Regions from separate parts of the Kitasatospora sp. NPDC091276 genome, predicted to be linked through region 1. Evidence: riboswitches for the same ligand, from Rfam matches in the RefSeq annotation. Region 1 holds a riboswitch; the other holds the start of a gene.
What was found. A riboswitch is a leader RNA that binds a small molecule or an ion and turns the genes downstream of it on or off. The one in region 1 is predicted to bind guanidine.
Positions count from the first base shown of each region.

Region 2: another riboswitch for guanidine. It lies ahead of AB0O19_RS16425 (SMR family transporter); the one in region 1 lies ahead of AB0O19_RS00190 (MBL fold metallo-hydrolase).

Region 1 covers NZ_JBFBFU010000001.1:40,023-47,548, forward strand. The annotation lists gene AB0O19_RS00175 (amino acid adenylation domain-containing protein) at 1-2,533, shown strand, start outside; gene AB0O19_RS00180 (MbtH family protein) at 2,526-2,711, shown strand; gene AB0O19_RS00185 (DHA2 family efflux MFS transporter permease subunit) at 2,708-4,108, shown strand; gene AB0O19_RS00190 (MBL fold metallo-hydrolase) at 4,174-5,028, opposite strand; guanidine-III (ykkC-III) riboswitch at 5,041-5,101, opposite strand; gene fes (enterochelin esterase) at 5,166-6,281, opposite strand; gene fhuB (Fe(3+)-hydroxamate ABC transporter permease FhuB) at 6,303-7,526, opposite strand, start outside.
Region 2 covers NZ_JBFBFU010000011.1:191,462-198,987, reverse strand. The annotation lists gene AB0O19_RS16435 (xanthine dehydrogenase family protein molybdopterin-binding subunit) at 282-2,609, shown strand; tRNA gene AB0O19_RS16430 (tRNA-Cys) at 2,706-2,777, opposite strand; guanidine-III (ykkC-III) riboswitch at 2,863-2,929, shown strand; gene AB0O19_RS16425 (SMR family transporter) at 2,973-3,287, shown strand; gene AB0O19_RS16420 (MFS transporter) at 3,404-4,861, shown strand; gene AB0O19_RS16415 (hypothetical protein) at 4,865-6,151, opposite strand; gene AB0O19_RS16410 (class F sortase) at 6,556-7,200, shown strand; gene AB0O19_RS16405 (alpha/beta hydrolase-fold protein) at 7,197-7,526, shown strand, end outside.

The sequences.
Region 1 (7,526 bases):
CGCCCGCGCCGACCGCTTGGCCCGACTGCTGGCCGCCAACGGCATCGGCCCCGGCACCATCGTCGCCCTCGCCCTGCCGCGCTCGCTCGAACTCGTCGTCGCCCTCCTCGCGGTGGCCAAGTCCGGCGCCGCCTACCTGCCGCTCGACCCCGACTACCCGGCCGACCGCCTCGCCTACATGCTGGCCGACGCCGCCCCCGCCGCCCTGCTCACCGACCGCGCCACCGCGCCCCGGCTGCCCGCCCACCAGGTGCCCCAACTGCTCGTCGACGGACCGGAGTCGGCCACCCACCCGGCCACCCCGCTGGCCCAGCACGAGCGCACCCGCCCGCTGCGCGCCGAGGACACCGCCTACGTCATCTACACCTCCGGCTCCACCGGCCGGCCCAAGGGCGTCCCCGTCACCCACCACAACGTGGTCCGGCTGTTCAGCTCCACCGACCACTGGTTCGGCTTCGGCGCCGACGACGTCTGGACCCTCTTCCACTCCTACGCCTTCGACTTCTCCGTCTGGGAGCTGTGGGGGGCCCTGCTGCACGGCGGACGCCTGGTCGTCGTCCCGCACCTGGTCAGCCGCGACCCGGCGGCCTTCCTCGACCTGCTCGCCCGCGAACGCGTCACCGTGCTCAACCAGACCCCGTCCGCCTTCTACCAGCTCAGCGCCGCCGACCGGGACCGCCCCGGATCCGAACTCGCCCTGCGCTACGTGGTGTTCGGCGGCGAGGCGCTCGAACTGGCCCGGCTCGACGACTGGTACGCCCGCCACCCGGAGGACGCGCCCACCCTGGTCAACATGTACGGCATCACCGAGACCACCGTGCACGTCTCCTACATCGCCCTCGACCGGGCCACCGCCGCCGCCGGAAGCAGCAGCACCATCGGCGTCAACATCCCCGACCTGCGGGTCTACGTCCTGGACCAGCACCTCCAGCCCGTCCCGCCCGGCGTCACCGGCGAGATGTACGTCGCCGGGGCCGGCCTGGCCCGCGGCTACCTCGGCCGCCCCGACCTCACCGCCGGACGCTTCGTCGCCGACCCGTACGCCGAACTGTTCGGCGAACGGGGCACCCGGATGTACCGCTCCGGCGACCTCGCCCGCCGCCGCGCCGACGGCGTCCTGGAGTACTTCGGGCGCGCCGACCAGCAGGTGAAGCTGCGCGGCTTCCGGATCGAACTCGGTGAGATCGAGGCCGTGCTGGCCGCCCACCCGGGCGTCGCCGACGCCGCCGTGGTCGTCCGCGAGGACGCCCCGGGCGACAAGCGACTGGTCGGCTACGCGGTCACCACGGCGAGCCCCGAGGACCCGAGCGCCGTCGCCGCCCCCACCCCCGAGGACCTGCGCGCCCACGCCGCCGCCGAACTGCCCGCCCACATGGTGCCCTCCGCCGTCGTCCTGCTCGACCGGCTGCCGCTCACCGCCAACGGCAAGCTCGACCGCCGCGCCCTGCCCGCCCCCGACGCGCCCGCCACCGGGGCCGGACGCCCGCCGCGCACCCCGCGCGAACAGCAGCTGTGCGAACTCTTCGCCGAGGTGCTGGGCGTCGCGGCGGTCGGCGTCGACGACGACTTCTTCGCCCTCGGCGGCCACTCGCTGCTGGTCGTCCGCCTCGCCGGGCGGATCCGCGAACTGCTCGGCCTGGACGTCGGCATCGGCACCCTGTTCCAGTCGCCCACCGTCGCCGCCCTCGACACGGCCCTGGCGGCCGGCTCGCAGAGCGCCGACGCGCTGGACGTCCTGCTCCCGCTGCGGCCCGCCGCGCCCGGACGCCGTACCCCGCTGTTCGCCGTCCACCCCGCCGGCGGCCTCAGCTGGTGCTACACCGGCCTGATCCGCCACCTGCCCGCCGACCTGCCGATCTACGGCCTCCAGGCCCAGGGCGTCGGCGCGGCCACGGCGGCCCGGCCCCTGCCGCAGACCCTGGACGAGCTGGCCGCGCACTACGTCGACCGGCTGCGCGAGGTCCAGCCCGAGGGCCCGTACCGGCTGCTCGGCTGGTCCACCGGCGGGATCATCGCGCACGCCGTCGCCGTCCGGCTCCAGGACCTCGGCCACGCGGTCGAGTTGCTCGCGATCCTGGACGCCTACCCCGCCGAGGGCTTCCGCGACCTGCCCGTCCCCGACCAGGCCGAGGCGCTGGAGGCGCTGCTCACCATGGGCGGCTACGGCCCCGAGGACCTCGCCGGGCGGCCACTCGAACTCGCCGCCGTCACCGAGCTGCTGCGCCGCGAGGGCAGCCCGCTCGCCGGACTCGACGACGCCACCGTGGCCGCCCTCAACCGGATCTACCTCAACACCAACCACCTCGTCCGCGGCCACGACCACCGCCCCTTCGACGGCGACGTGCTGTTCTTCCGCGCCACCGTCGACACCATCGACGAGACCCTGGTGCCCGAACTCTGGACCCCGTACGTGTCCGGCCGCATCGACAACACCGACGTCGCCTGCTCGCACAAGGACATGACCCTGCCCGCCCCGATCGCGCACATCGCCCGCGTGATCACCGACCACCTGGAGAAGTCCTCCGATGAGTGACGCCCCCGCCAACCCCTTCGACGGCGACGGCGAGTTCCTCGCCCTCGTCAACGACCAGGGCCAGCACTCGCTCTGGCCGGCCTTCGCCGCCGTCCCGGCCGGCTGGAACGTCTCCCACGGCCCGTGCGAGCGCGCCGACGCCGTGCAGTGGATCACCGCCCACTGGACCGACCTGTGACCCCTCCGGCCGTCGAGGCCGCCCCGGCGCGCCCCCTGCTCGCGGGGCGCGCCGCGGTGGTCGTGGTCTACACCGCCGCGATGTGCATGAACGGCCTGGACTCGACCATCGTCAACCCCGCGCTGTTCACCATCGCCGAGGACTTCGGGCGGCCCGTCTCGGCCGCCAACGCCGTCGAGACGGCCTTCCTGGTCGGCCTCGCCGTCGGCCTGCCGGTGGCGGGCTGGCTCGGCGACCGGTTCGGCGTGAAACGGGTCTTCCTCGGCTCCCTGGCCGGGTTCACCCTCGCCTCCGCCCTGTGCGCCGCCGCCCCCGGCCTCGGCTCGCTCGCCGCCGCGCGGGCCGTCCAGGGCGTGGCCGGCGGGCTGCTCACCCCGGTCGGGATGACCCTGCTGTTCCGGGCCTTCGCCCCGCACGAGCGGGCCGGCCTGGGCCGGATCCTGATCGTCCCGACCGCCCTGATGCCCGCCCTCGGCCCGCCGCTCGGCGGCCTCCTGACCGAACACCTCTCCTGGCACTGGCTGTTCCTGGTCAACGTGCCGATCGGGGTCGCGGCCGTCGTGACCGGGCTCATCGGCCTGCGCGCGGCGGACGAGCCCCCGCCCGGGCGCTTCGACACCACCGGCTTCCTGCTCGCCACGCCCGGCCTCGGACTGCTCACCTACGCGCTCGGCTTCGGCCCGGCGCACGGCTGGTCCTCGCCGGGAGTGGCGCTCAGCGGCGTGGCCGGTCTCCTCCTGCTCGGCATCGCCGTGCGCCACCAACTCCGCGCCGCCGAACCGCTGGTGGACCTGCGGCAGCTCGCCGACCGCACCTTCGGCACCGCCACCTGGCTGGCCCTGCTCACCTCGGCCGGCCTGATGGGCGCCCTGTTCGTCCTCCCGCTGCTCTACCAGGCCGCCCTCGGGGCCTCGGCCCTCGACGCCGGGCTGAGCGTCTTCCCCGAGGCGATCGGCCTGATGGCCGCCTCCCAGGTGGTGGACCGCCTGCTGCCCCGGTTCGGCCCCCGCCGCCTCGCGCTGCCCGCGCTGCTGCTCGCCGCACTCGTCCTGGCCGCCCTCGGCTTCGCCGAGAACCCCTGGGCCGTAAGGGCGTTGATGTTCGCGGTCGGGCTCGTCCTGGGCACCGCCGTGCTCACCGTCCAGATCGCCGGCTTCGCCGACGTCCCCGGGCCCGCGATGGGCCGCGCCATGGGCCTGTTCACCATCGTCCGCACCCTCGGCGGCGCCCTCGGCATCGCCGCCACCGCCGCCCTCATCGGTGCCCTGGACACCGGCGGCGGCTCACCCGGCCCCTACCGCTTGGCCCTCCTGCTCACCGCCGCGCTGGTCGCCGCCGGCACCCTCCTCACCACCCGCCTCCCCCGGGAGGCGCCGGGACCACCCCCCGCCGACTGAACAGCCACGCCGCACCCCGCGATCGCGGGGTGCGGCGTCAGTTCGGTGGACGCGGCCTTCCGGGCTCAGGCGCTCGGCCAGAGGATCAGGTCGGGCAGGGCGTGCCGACGCGGCCGGTCGCCGAGGTCGGCGAGTGCGGTGCGGATGGCCCGGAGGTGTCCGACGGTCAGCTGCAGGGGCGGCTCGTCGGGCTGGTGGGTCGTGCGGATGGGGTAGTCGACGCCGGGGGTGCGGGTCATCTCGATGTGGCAGCCGAGCAGGTGCGTCACCGGGCGGCGTTCGGCGAAGTCGATCAGCCGGTCGACGGTGCGGGTGAAGGCCGGCCAGTCGTCGATGTAGAGGCGGCCCGGGTAGACGGTGTCGCCGGTGAGCAGCAGGCCCGTCCACGGGTCGTAGTAGGTGACGGCCGCCGGGTGGTGGCCCGGGGTGGCCAGGCATTCGAGCACCCGGCCGCCGCCCAGGTCCACCCGCGCGACGGCGTCCGGGTCCTGGTCGAAGCCGAAGTACGGCCAGGCCGTGGCCGGGTCGGCGCTGACCAGGGTCGTCGCGGGCCGGTCGGCGAACTGCCCGTCGCCCGCGACGTGGTCGCCGTGCGGGTGGGTGTGCAGGACGAGCAGTCCGTAGCCGTCGCGGGGGTGGTCGGCGAGCCATTGGTCGATGAGGCCGTCGACCACGGTGCGCAGCGGGAAGTACGCGGCGGAGGCGGTGGCCCCGGTGTCGATCAGGACCGCCCGCTCGCCCCCGAACAGCAGGAACAGGAACGGCGCCTCGTAGTCGACCGCCTTGTTCTGCCGCAGGATGACGGTGTGCTCGTCGTACGCGTGGACCTGGATGTCCGGGTCCGTGTTGTGCTTCGCGGACGGGGACCCGTGGATCCACCGCACGTCGAGCGGACGGGCGAGCGGGGCACCGGCGGCCATGACGTCTCCCTCGGTGCGTCGTCTTGGCGGGCCGGGTACGGCGCACATCTCGTCCGGGGCGGTCACCGGCGCGCCGCCACCGGGACGCTAGCACGCCCCCGTCGCGGCGCGCCGGTCCGCCGACCCGGTGGGGACCGTCAGGCACCCCCGAGCAGGTGCGCCAGCCCGTCCGCCAGCCCGCCGCGCCAACAGGCGTAGTCGTGGCCGCCGTTGAACTCGCGGTACGCGAGGTCGTAGCCGCGGGCGGTGAGGACGTCGCGCAGGTGGCGGTTCTGCGGGAGCAGCATCCACTCCTGGAGGCCGACCTCGACGTAGAACCGGGCCTCCCGCCTTTGCTCGCGGGCGAATTGGCGGGTCAGCCACTCACTGCCCTCGTCGAACTCGGTCTCGTCCGGCCACCAGAAGGAACCGGACTGGCAGAGCGCGCCGCCGAAGCGGTCGGGGCGCCGGAACGCGGCGAAGGCGGCGGTGAGGCCGCCCGCGCTCTGGCCGGCGATCACGGTGGCGGCCGGGTCGGTGGTGGTGCCGAACTCCGCCGCCGCCCAGGGGAGGAGGCGGTCGGCGAGGAGGTCGACGAAGGCCGGGTTGCAGCTGAGGTCGTCGGGTCGGCAGGGGCCCATGGTGTGGACGAGCAGGGCGACGGTGGGCGGGATGGCGCCGTCCGCCGCCAGGTTGTCGAGGGTGTCGCCGACCGACAGCACCTCGCCCCACATCTCGCCGTCCAGCAGCACGGCCACCGCGAACGGCCCGCCACCGGCGGAAGGCCCGCCCCCGGCGGGGAGGTGGACGTCCACCCGCCGCCCGGCCACCTCGTGGGCCACCGTCCGCCCGCGCGGCACGCCGTCGCGCCGCCGGACGTACGGCTGGGCGGGGGCGTCGGGCAGGCTGAGCACGGACGACGGGTGGCGCCCGTCGCGGGCGGGCAGCCGGGGGGCTGCGTCGTGCGGGTCGGGGCGGGCGTGGTCGAGGACGCGCAGCCAGTCCGCCCGGGCGGTGCCGGGGGCGTCCCCCCGGAACGGGTACAGCTGGTAGGACGCCCGGTGGTCGGCGCGCAGCCGGTAGGTGATCGACCAGCGGCCGTCGTCGCGGCGGGTCATCAGGTGCGGGGAGAGGTCGCCGTCGTGCCGGTCCTTGTCGGTGACGGTGTGCAGGAGAGCGAGCACGCCGTCGCACGACGCGTCCTCGTGCACGAAGGTGACCAGGCGGTAGGCGGGGTCGGCCGGATCGGGCTCGACGAGGGGAAGGGTTTCCATCTGCGGTACTCCTCGGGGAGGTTAAGCGGGGGTGCCCTTGCGGCCGAGCAGCACCCAGAGCAGGAAGGGGCCGCCGAGGACGGTGGTGACGATGCCGACCGGGATCTCCACCCCGCCGATCAGCACCCGCCCCACGGTGTCGGCGAGCACGACGAGGACGGCGCCGGTCAGTGCCGAGCCGAGGACCGGCACGCGCGCCGGCCCGGCCAGCCGTCCGGCGATCACGGGCGCGGCCAGCGCGACGAAGCCGACCGGCCCGCACACGCCGACGGCCAGCCCGGCCAGCGCGACGGCCAGCAGCAGGCAGCCGAGCCGGACCCGGCCCGGGTCGACGCCCAGCGAGGCGGCCACGCTGTCGTCGAAGCGCAGCACCGCCAGCCGCCGGGCCACCGCCAGCGCGAGCGGTACGAGCACGGCCAGCCCGATCAGGACCGGGGTGGCGACGGCGTAGTCCCGCCCGTTGAGACTTCCGGAGGTCCAGACGTACAGCGAACCGGCCGAGTTGAGCGAGCGGCGGGCGAGCGCGACCTGGATGACGGCCGAGGCGAGCGCGGACATCGCGAGGCCGACGACCAGCACCCGGTAGCCCTGCGCGCCGAGCCCGCCGGAGACCAGGGTGACGACCAGGACGGCGGCCAGCGCGCCGAGCGGGCCGGCCCACCAGGCGCCGAAGGTGCCGGAGACGGTGGCGGAGATCAGGACGGCGGCGGTGGCACCGTCGTTGACGCCGAGCAGTTCGGGGGTGGCGAGGCGGTTGCGGGCGAGGGTCTGGGTGAGGCAGCCGGCCAGGCCGAGGGCGGCGCCGGCGGCGAGCCCGGCGACGATCCGGCCGAGCCGGAACTTCTGCACCAGCAGCACGTCCAGCCGGTCGCCGTAGCCGAACACGGCCTGGAGCGTGCGGCCGAGGCCGAGTTCGCTCTGCCCGGCGTGGGCGGACACGACGACGACGGCGAGCAGCGCCGCGGCCAGGGCGAGCGAGGCGAGCAGCGCCCGGCGGGGGAGCAGCAGCGACCAGGCGCCGCGCCGCAGCACCAGGTCGGGTTTCGGCGCGGGCGGCTCGGACCGCCGGACGGGGGCGGGCTCGGCCGGGTCGGCCATGCCGAGCGCGGCGGTCCGGCGGGAGCGGACGATCGCGATCAGCGCGGGGGCGCCGACCAGGGAGACGATCACCGACACCGGCGCCTCGAACGGGCGGGCCACCACCCGGGCCAGCACATCGGCCCCGGTGAGCACGGCGGCACCGAA
Region 2 (7,526 bases), on a different contig from region 1:
CAGCCGTACCAGGGCACCCCCGCCCACGGCACCTACGTGCCCGGCGGCTACCCGCAGCAGAACGGCTACGACGCCGGGTACGACGCCCCGGTCTACGAACCCACCCCCGCGCACGGCACGCCGCTGCCCGGGGCCGCCTTCGACGGCACGCCCCCGCACGGCACGCCGTACGTCGCCACGCCCCCGCACGGCGCTCCGGCCGGCGGCACCGCCCCGGCCGGCGTCCCGTACGGCGCCACCCCCGCCCACGGCATCCGGCTCCCCGAGGACGACCACGCATCATGACGTCGCCTACCGACATCGGCGCAGCACTCCAGCAGGACGGCGGCGAGGGCGGCGCACCGGAGCCGTTCGGCCTGGGCAGCTCACCGCTGCGCAGCGACGCGCTGCCCAAGGCGCTCGGCATCTACCCGTACGCGGCCGACCTGTGGGCCGAGGGGCTGCTCTGGGGCGCGGTGCTGCGCTCGCCGCACCCGCACGCCCGGATCAGGGGCATCGACACCGCGGCCGCGCTCGCGCTGCCCGGCGTGCACGCCGTGGTCACCGCCGCCGACCTGCCGCCCGGCCCGGACGGAACCCCGGACGGCGCCCCGGCCGGGCCGATCGTCGCCGACCGGCCGGTGCTGGCCGCGGGCGTGGTGCGCCACCACGGCGAGCCGATCGCCGCGGTGGCCGCCGACCACCCGGACACCGCCCGGCTGGCGGTCGGTCTGATCGCGGTCGACTACGAGCCGCTGGAGGCCGTCACCGACCCCGAGCAGGCCTTCACCGCCCCGTCGCTGCACCCGGACGGCAACCTGTTCCGCCACCTGCCGCTGCGCACCGGGGACCCGGACGCGGCCGGCGAGATCATCATCGAGGGCCTCTACCAGGTCGGCCGTCAGGACCCGGCCCCGCTCGGGGCCGAGGCCGGGCTGGCCGTGCCGCGCCCGGACGGCGGCGTCGAACTGCACCTGTCCTCCACCGACCCGCACGGCGACCGCGACCGCACCGCCGCCTGCCTCGGCCTGGAGCCCGACCGGGTCCGGCTGGTGGTCACCGGCGTGCCCGGGGCCACCACCGACCGCGAGGACCTCTCCTTCCAGGTCACCCTGGCGCTGCTGGCGCTGCGCACCGGCCGCCCGGTGAAGATGACCCTCACCCGCGAGGAGTCCTTCCACACCCACCCCTCGCGCCACCCCGCGCTGCTGCGCTACCGCCACCACGCCGACGCCGAGGGCACCCTGGTGAAGGTCGAGGCGCAGATCCTGCTGGACGGCGGCGCGTACGCGGACGTCTCCGCCGAGGCGCTGGCCGCCGCCACCGCCTTCTCGGTCGGCCCGTACGTCTGCCCGAACGTCTTCGTGGACGCCTGGGCGGTGCGCACCAACAACCCGCCGGCCGGGCGGATGCGCGGCGAGGGCGCGTTGCAGGCCTGCTTCGCCTACGAGTCGCAGCTGGACCAGCTGGCCGCCCGGATCGGCGTGGACCCGGTGGAGATCCGCCGCCGCAACGCGATGGCCACCGGCGACCCGATGCCCACCGGACAGGCCGTCACCTGCCCGGCGCCGGTCGGCGCGCTGCTGGAGGCCGTCGCGGCCGAGCCGCTGCCGGCCCTGCCGGTGGACGACCCGGACGCCGAGTGGCTGCTGCCGGGCGGGCCCGGTGGGGCCGGCGACCCGGCGGCGGTGCGGCGCGGGATCGGCTACGCCGTCGGCATGGTGCACATGCTCGGCGCCGAGGGCGAGGACGAGGTCTCCACCGCCACCGTGCGGGTCAGCGGCGACCACGCCACGGTGATCTGCGCGGCCGTCGACTCCGGACAGGGCTTCGCCACGCTGGCCCGGCAGATCGTGCAGACCGTGCTGGGCGTCAGCGAGGTGTACATCGCGCCGGCCGACAGCGACCAGTCCATCGCCGGTCCCTCCGCCCGGGGCCGGCACACCTGGGTCTCCGGCGGCGCCGTCGAGCGCGCCGCGCTGATGGTCCGCCACCAGCTGCTCCAGCCGATCGCCGCCAACTTCGGGATGTCGGTGGAACTGCTGCAGATCGCCGACGGCAAGATCACCTCGTACGACGGGGTGCTCGGCATGCCGGTCGCCGAGGCGCTGGAGGGCAAGGAGCTCTGGGCGACGGCCCAGTGCCGCCCGCACCCCACCGAACCGCTGGACGAGTCCGGGCAGGGCGACGCCTTCGTGTCGATCGCGTTCTGCGCGATGCGCGCGGTGGTGGACGTGGACATCGAGCTGGGCGCCGTCCGGGTGGTCGAGATGACGGTCGCCCAGGACGTCGGCCGGGCGCTGAACCCGCGGCAGATCGAGGACCGGATCGAGGCGGGCGTGGCCCAGGGCGTCGGCCTGGCGCTGCTGGAGGACCTGCGCACCGAGGGCGGCGTGCTGCTGAACCCCTCGCTCACCGGCTACCGGCTGCCCACCGCGCTGGACACCCCGCAGGTGCGCATCGCCGCCCTGCTGGAGGAGCGGGACGTGGTCGCCACCTTCGGGGCCAAGGCGGTCAGCGCCGCCCCCGCGGTGGTCGCCCCGGCGGCCGTGGCCGCCGCCGTCCGGGCGGCCACCGGCCTGCCGGTCGGCCGGCTGCCGATCCGGCCGGAGGACGCGGTCGCGGTCTGACGGCCGGGGGCGGCGACTTCGGCCGACCGTCCCGGAAATACCGGAAACAGGAATTGCCGGTCGACGGAATGTCGACCGGCAATTCCATTTCCGGCGAGGCCATGACGGGAATCGAACCCGTGTACACCGCTTTGCAGACGGTTCCCTAAGCCACTCGGGCACACGGCCAGTGAATTCATAGTGGCGGAATGCGCGGGGGGCCGTCAACGGCGGAATGTAAATTCTGTATGGCGGCTTGTGCTACGGTCGGAACCAGGTGGTCGGTTGCCCGGCCGCCCCGGACGAGCGCGTCGTACCCGGTGACGACAAGACGGCGCAGTTCAGCGGCAATCCGGCCGCTGTGGACTGCGGAGGTAGGCCGTCATGGCATGGCTCGTTCTGATCATCTCGGGTGTCCTGGAGACCGTGTGGGCGGTGGCCCTGGAGTCGTCCAAGGGCTTTTCCCGGCTCACCCCCAGCCTCGTCTTCGGTGTGGCCCTGCTGCTGAGCATGGGCGGGCTGGCGTACGCGATGCGCACCATTCCGATCGGCACCGGCTACGCGGTCTGGGTCGGCATCGGTGCGGTCGGCACCGCGCTCTACGGCATGGCCGTCCTGGGGGACGCGGTGACGGCGGCCCGGATCGGCTGCCTGCTGCTCATCGTCTCCGGCGTGGTCGGCCTGAAGGTGCTCCACTGACCGCCGCCTGAGCTTCGCCCGCCCTTCCCCCGACCCCGGTCCTAGGCCCAGCGACCTAGCTGGTCACCGACTCGGGTCAGGGGTCATGAAGGCAGACGGCCCTTACGATGTTACGTATGACCACTGCCTCCCCCACCTCGGTCGACCCCGCCTCGATACCCTCCGAACTCGACCCCGGGGGCGGGGTCCTCAGCGGCCGCTACCGCGCTCTGACGCTGGGGATCGTGTCGGTGGTCCTGGTGATCGCCTTCGAGGCGACCGCCGTCAACACCGCGATGCCGACCGCGGCCCGCCAGCTGAACGGCATCGGGCTGTACGCCTTCGCCTTCTCCGGCTACTTCACCACCACGCTGTTCGCGCTGGTCGTCTCCGGGCAGTGGTGCGACCGGCGCGGGCCGATGCAGCCGCTGTTCACCGGCATCGCGGTGTTCGGGGTGGGCCTGGTGGTGGCCGGGACGGCGCCGGGCATGTGGGTGTTCGTGGCCGGGCGGGCGATCCAGGGCCTGGGCGGCGGGCTGGTGATCGTCGCGCTGTACGTGGTGGTCGGCCGGGCCTACCCGGAGCGGCTGCGGCCGGCGGTGTTCGCGGCCTTCTCCTCGGCCTGGGTGCTGCCCTCGATCATCGGGCCGCTGGTCTCCGGCGCGATCACCCAGCACCTCGGCTGGCGCTGGGTGTTCCTGGCCGTGCCGGTGCTGATCCTGCTGCCGCTGGCCGTGATGGGCCCCGCGCTGACCCGCTCCGAGCGGGAGCACCCGGTGGCCAGGGGCTCGGACTTCGACCGCCGGCGCACCCTGCTGGCCGCGATGGCGGCGCTCGGTGCCGGCCTGCTGCAGTACGCGGGCGGGCGGCACGACCTGATCGGGCTGCTCCCCGGGGTCGTCGGGGCGGCGCTGCTGGTGCCGGCCGTCCTGGGGCTGTTGCCCGAGCGGACCCTGCGGGCCGGGCGGGGGCTGCCGGCGGTGATCCTGCTGCGCGGACTGGCGGCCGGGGCGTTCCTCGGGGCCGAGGCCTTCGTCCCGCTGATGATGACCACCGAGCGCGGCCTCTCGCCGACGATGTCGGGGCTCACCCTGACCAGCGGCGGGCTCACCTGGGCGCTGGGCTCCTGGCTGCAGGGGCGGCCGGGAGCCGAGCGCTACCGCGAGGCGATGATCCGGGGCGGGTTCGTGCTGACCGCGGTGGCGATCGCGGGCGCCGCGCTGGTGCTGGTCCCGGCGGTGCCGGCCTGGGTGGCGGCGGTGGCCTGGGGCGTCGGCGGCATCGGGATGGGACTGACGGTCGCGAGCGTCAGCGTGCTGATGATGAAGCTCTCCGCGCCGGAGGACGCCGGGGTGAACTCGGCGGCCCTGCAGATGAGCGACGCGCTGGGCAACGTCCTGCTGACGGGCCTGGCGGGGGTGATGTTCGCGGTGCTGGGCGGCGGCTCGCTCGCCGCCGCCCACGAGGGCGCCGGGGCCACCGCCTCGTCCGGGGCCGCCGGCTCGCCCGGGGCGTTCGCGGTGATCCTGCTGGCCATGGCCGGCGTGGCGCTGCTGGGGGCGCTGCTCGCCGGCCGGGTCCGGGCCAGGTCCTGAGGGTCAGCCGGCAGCGGCGGCGGAGGGCACCGGCGGTGCCCCGGGGGTGCCGAGGAAGGCCTCCCAGCCGCCGGTCGGCGCCTGGCCCGGGGCGAGGCCCTGGAGCTTGCGCAGCACCGCCTGGTCCTGGGCGTCCAGCCAGTCCACCAGTTGGCGGAACGAGACCAGCCGGACCTCCGGCTTGTCCGCGATCGTCCGGAGCACGTCCTCGACGGCGTTCATGTAGATGCCGCCGTTCCACTCCTCGAAGTGGTTGCCGATGACGTACGGCGCCCGGTTGCCGTTGTAGGTGCGGTCGAATCCCAGCAGGTAGGAGTCGCGGGCCTGGGCCTGGAAGCCCGGGTAGAGCGCCGGGTCGGCCTTGGTGTTGGGGCCGCACTGGTTGTACATGATGTTGTAGTCCATCGACAGCACCTGGAAGGTGTGCCCGGGGAAGGGGATGGACTGCAGCGGGAGGTCCCAGAGCGCACCGCCCTGGATCTTCTGCGGCCACACCTGGGTGCCGTTGCCGCTGCTGTCGTAGCGCCAGCCGCGCTTGACCGCGGTGGGCAGCAGGTTGCGCTGGCCCTCCAGGCAGGGGGTGCGGCTGCCGATCAGCTCCCTGCGGTAGTCGAAGGGCAGCGCCGGCAGGTCGGTGAAGCCGGTGTTGGTGCGCCAGTTCGTCACGAAGTCCATGGCCTGCTGGATCTCGCTGTCCCACTCCTCCGGGGACCACTTGCCGACGCCGGTGTCGCCGCAGAAGTGGCCGTTGAAGTGGGTGCCGATCTCGTGGCCCTCCAGCCAGGCCGCGTGCACGTTCTCCAGGGTGTCGTGGATGTGCTGGTCGGTGAGGTAGCCGATCTCGGAGGCGCCGACCTTGTGCTGCGGGGGGCGGTAGAGGTCCTTCTTGGACTCGGGCAGCAGGTAGAGGCCGCTGAGGAAGAAGGTCATCGAGGCGTTGTGCTCCTGCGCCAGCCGGCGGAAGCGGGCGAACAGTCCGTTGTCGAGTTCGCCGGCGCCGTCCCAGGAGAAGACCACGAACTGCGGCGGCCGTTCGCCGGCCTTGAGCCGCTCGGGGGTGGGCTGGTGGGGCTGGGCCCCGGTGTCGGAGGTGGAGCCGTCGCCGATCAGGACGGCCTGCTGCTCGGTGGCGTCGGCGGGGTCGGAACTCTGGTCGACGGCCGCGCCGGTGGGGGGAACGGCTGAACCGACCATCGGCTTGTCGGCGCTGTTGCTTCCGCAGCCGGTCGCCAGGGTGGCGGCGGAGGCCGCACCGGCGGCCAGCAGGGTGCGGCGTGAGAGAGCGGCCATGGTCACTCCGTTCATGAGGCGTTCGGCAGGCGTACAGGCGTGCGGAAATCCGGTCGGACAAGTGGGGTGATAGAACCCGTGACCGGGTCAGCATGGCAGCTGGGCTCGATCGGTCGGCCAGGCGCCACTGGCGGTCGTCATCGATCGCCCGATTGACGCAACCGGACAGGCCCCCCGCGCCGTCGAAGCTCGTACCGAGGCGTTCCGGTGGCGCCTTCCCCTGGGGAACGGCCGTCGCGTTCCGTCACCGGATGCCCACGGGGTGCACGGATTCGGGCGGTTGCCCTGCCGATCGGGGGGTGTCATTACGCCCATCGTGTGGACGTGCTTTAAGGTCCGATCCGATTGAATTGTTTCCCAGGAAACTCCCAGGATCGGGAATCCGTCGGTAGAGGGGAGCGCCCGTGGGCGTCCAGCAGAGCAGGAGCCCGTGGCCGGGCACCCTGGCGGCCGGTGCCGCGCTGGTGCTCGGCGCCTGGCTGCTGCACGACGGCGGGCAGGGTGCGCTGCCGCCCGCCCCCGGCAGCACGCAGACGCTGTCCGGCTTCGCCCCGGTCTCCGTCGTCCCGCCGCTGGGCCCCTCCGACCCCATCCGCATCCGCATCCCGGCCGTCCGGCTGGACGCCCCGGTCACCGCGCTCGGGCTCGACCCCGACGGCCACCTCCAGGCCCCGCCCGAGGCGGACCGCAACCTGGCGGGCTGGTACCGCGGCGGGGCCAGCCCCGGGCAGCGCGGCACCGCCATCCTGGCCGGGCACGTCGACAACAAGGCCGGCCCGGCCGTCTTCTACAACCTGGGGGCGCTCCGGCGCGGAGACCGGATCGAGATCGCCCGCGCGGACGGCGCCGTCGCCGTCTACCAGCTGTACGCCATCGAAGTGCACGACCGAAAGGACTTCCCGGACGACCGGGTCTACCGCCAGGCCGCCGACGCTCAGCTGCGGGTCATCACCTGCGGCGGCGCGTACAGCGCCGAGCACGGCTACGAGGGCAACGTCGTCGCCTACGGCTTCCTGGCCGACACCACCCGGCCGGGCAAAGCCGCATGACCACGCTGACCCTCGCCACCCGCTGGAACCCGATCGACTGGCCGCTCACCCACGGCCCGATCCCGTACGCCGTGCTCGCCGCGGGCTGGGGGTCGCTGGTCCTGCTCGCGTTCTCCCGCCACGAACGCTGGCGGGCCCCGCGCCTCTTCGGTGCCCTGATGCTGGCCGGAACGCTCACCGCCCTGGTGAAGCTCGGCGTCGACGGCTGGTGGCACCCCTTCCCGGAGGGCACACCGGACTTCGTCCTGCGCTGGATAGCCGTCGCGCTGTTCGCGATATCCCTGGTCTGCTTCCGCGCGCCGCTGCTCGCCGTCCGCCGCCGGCTG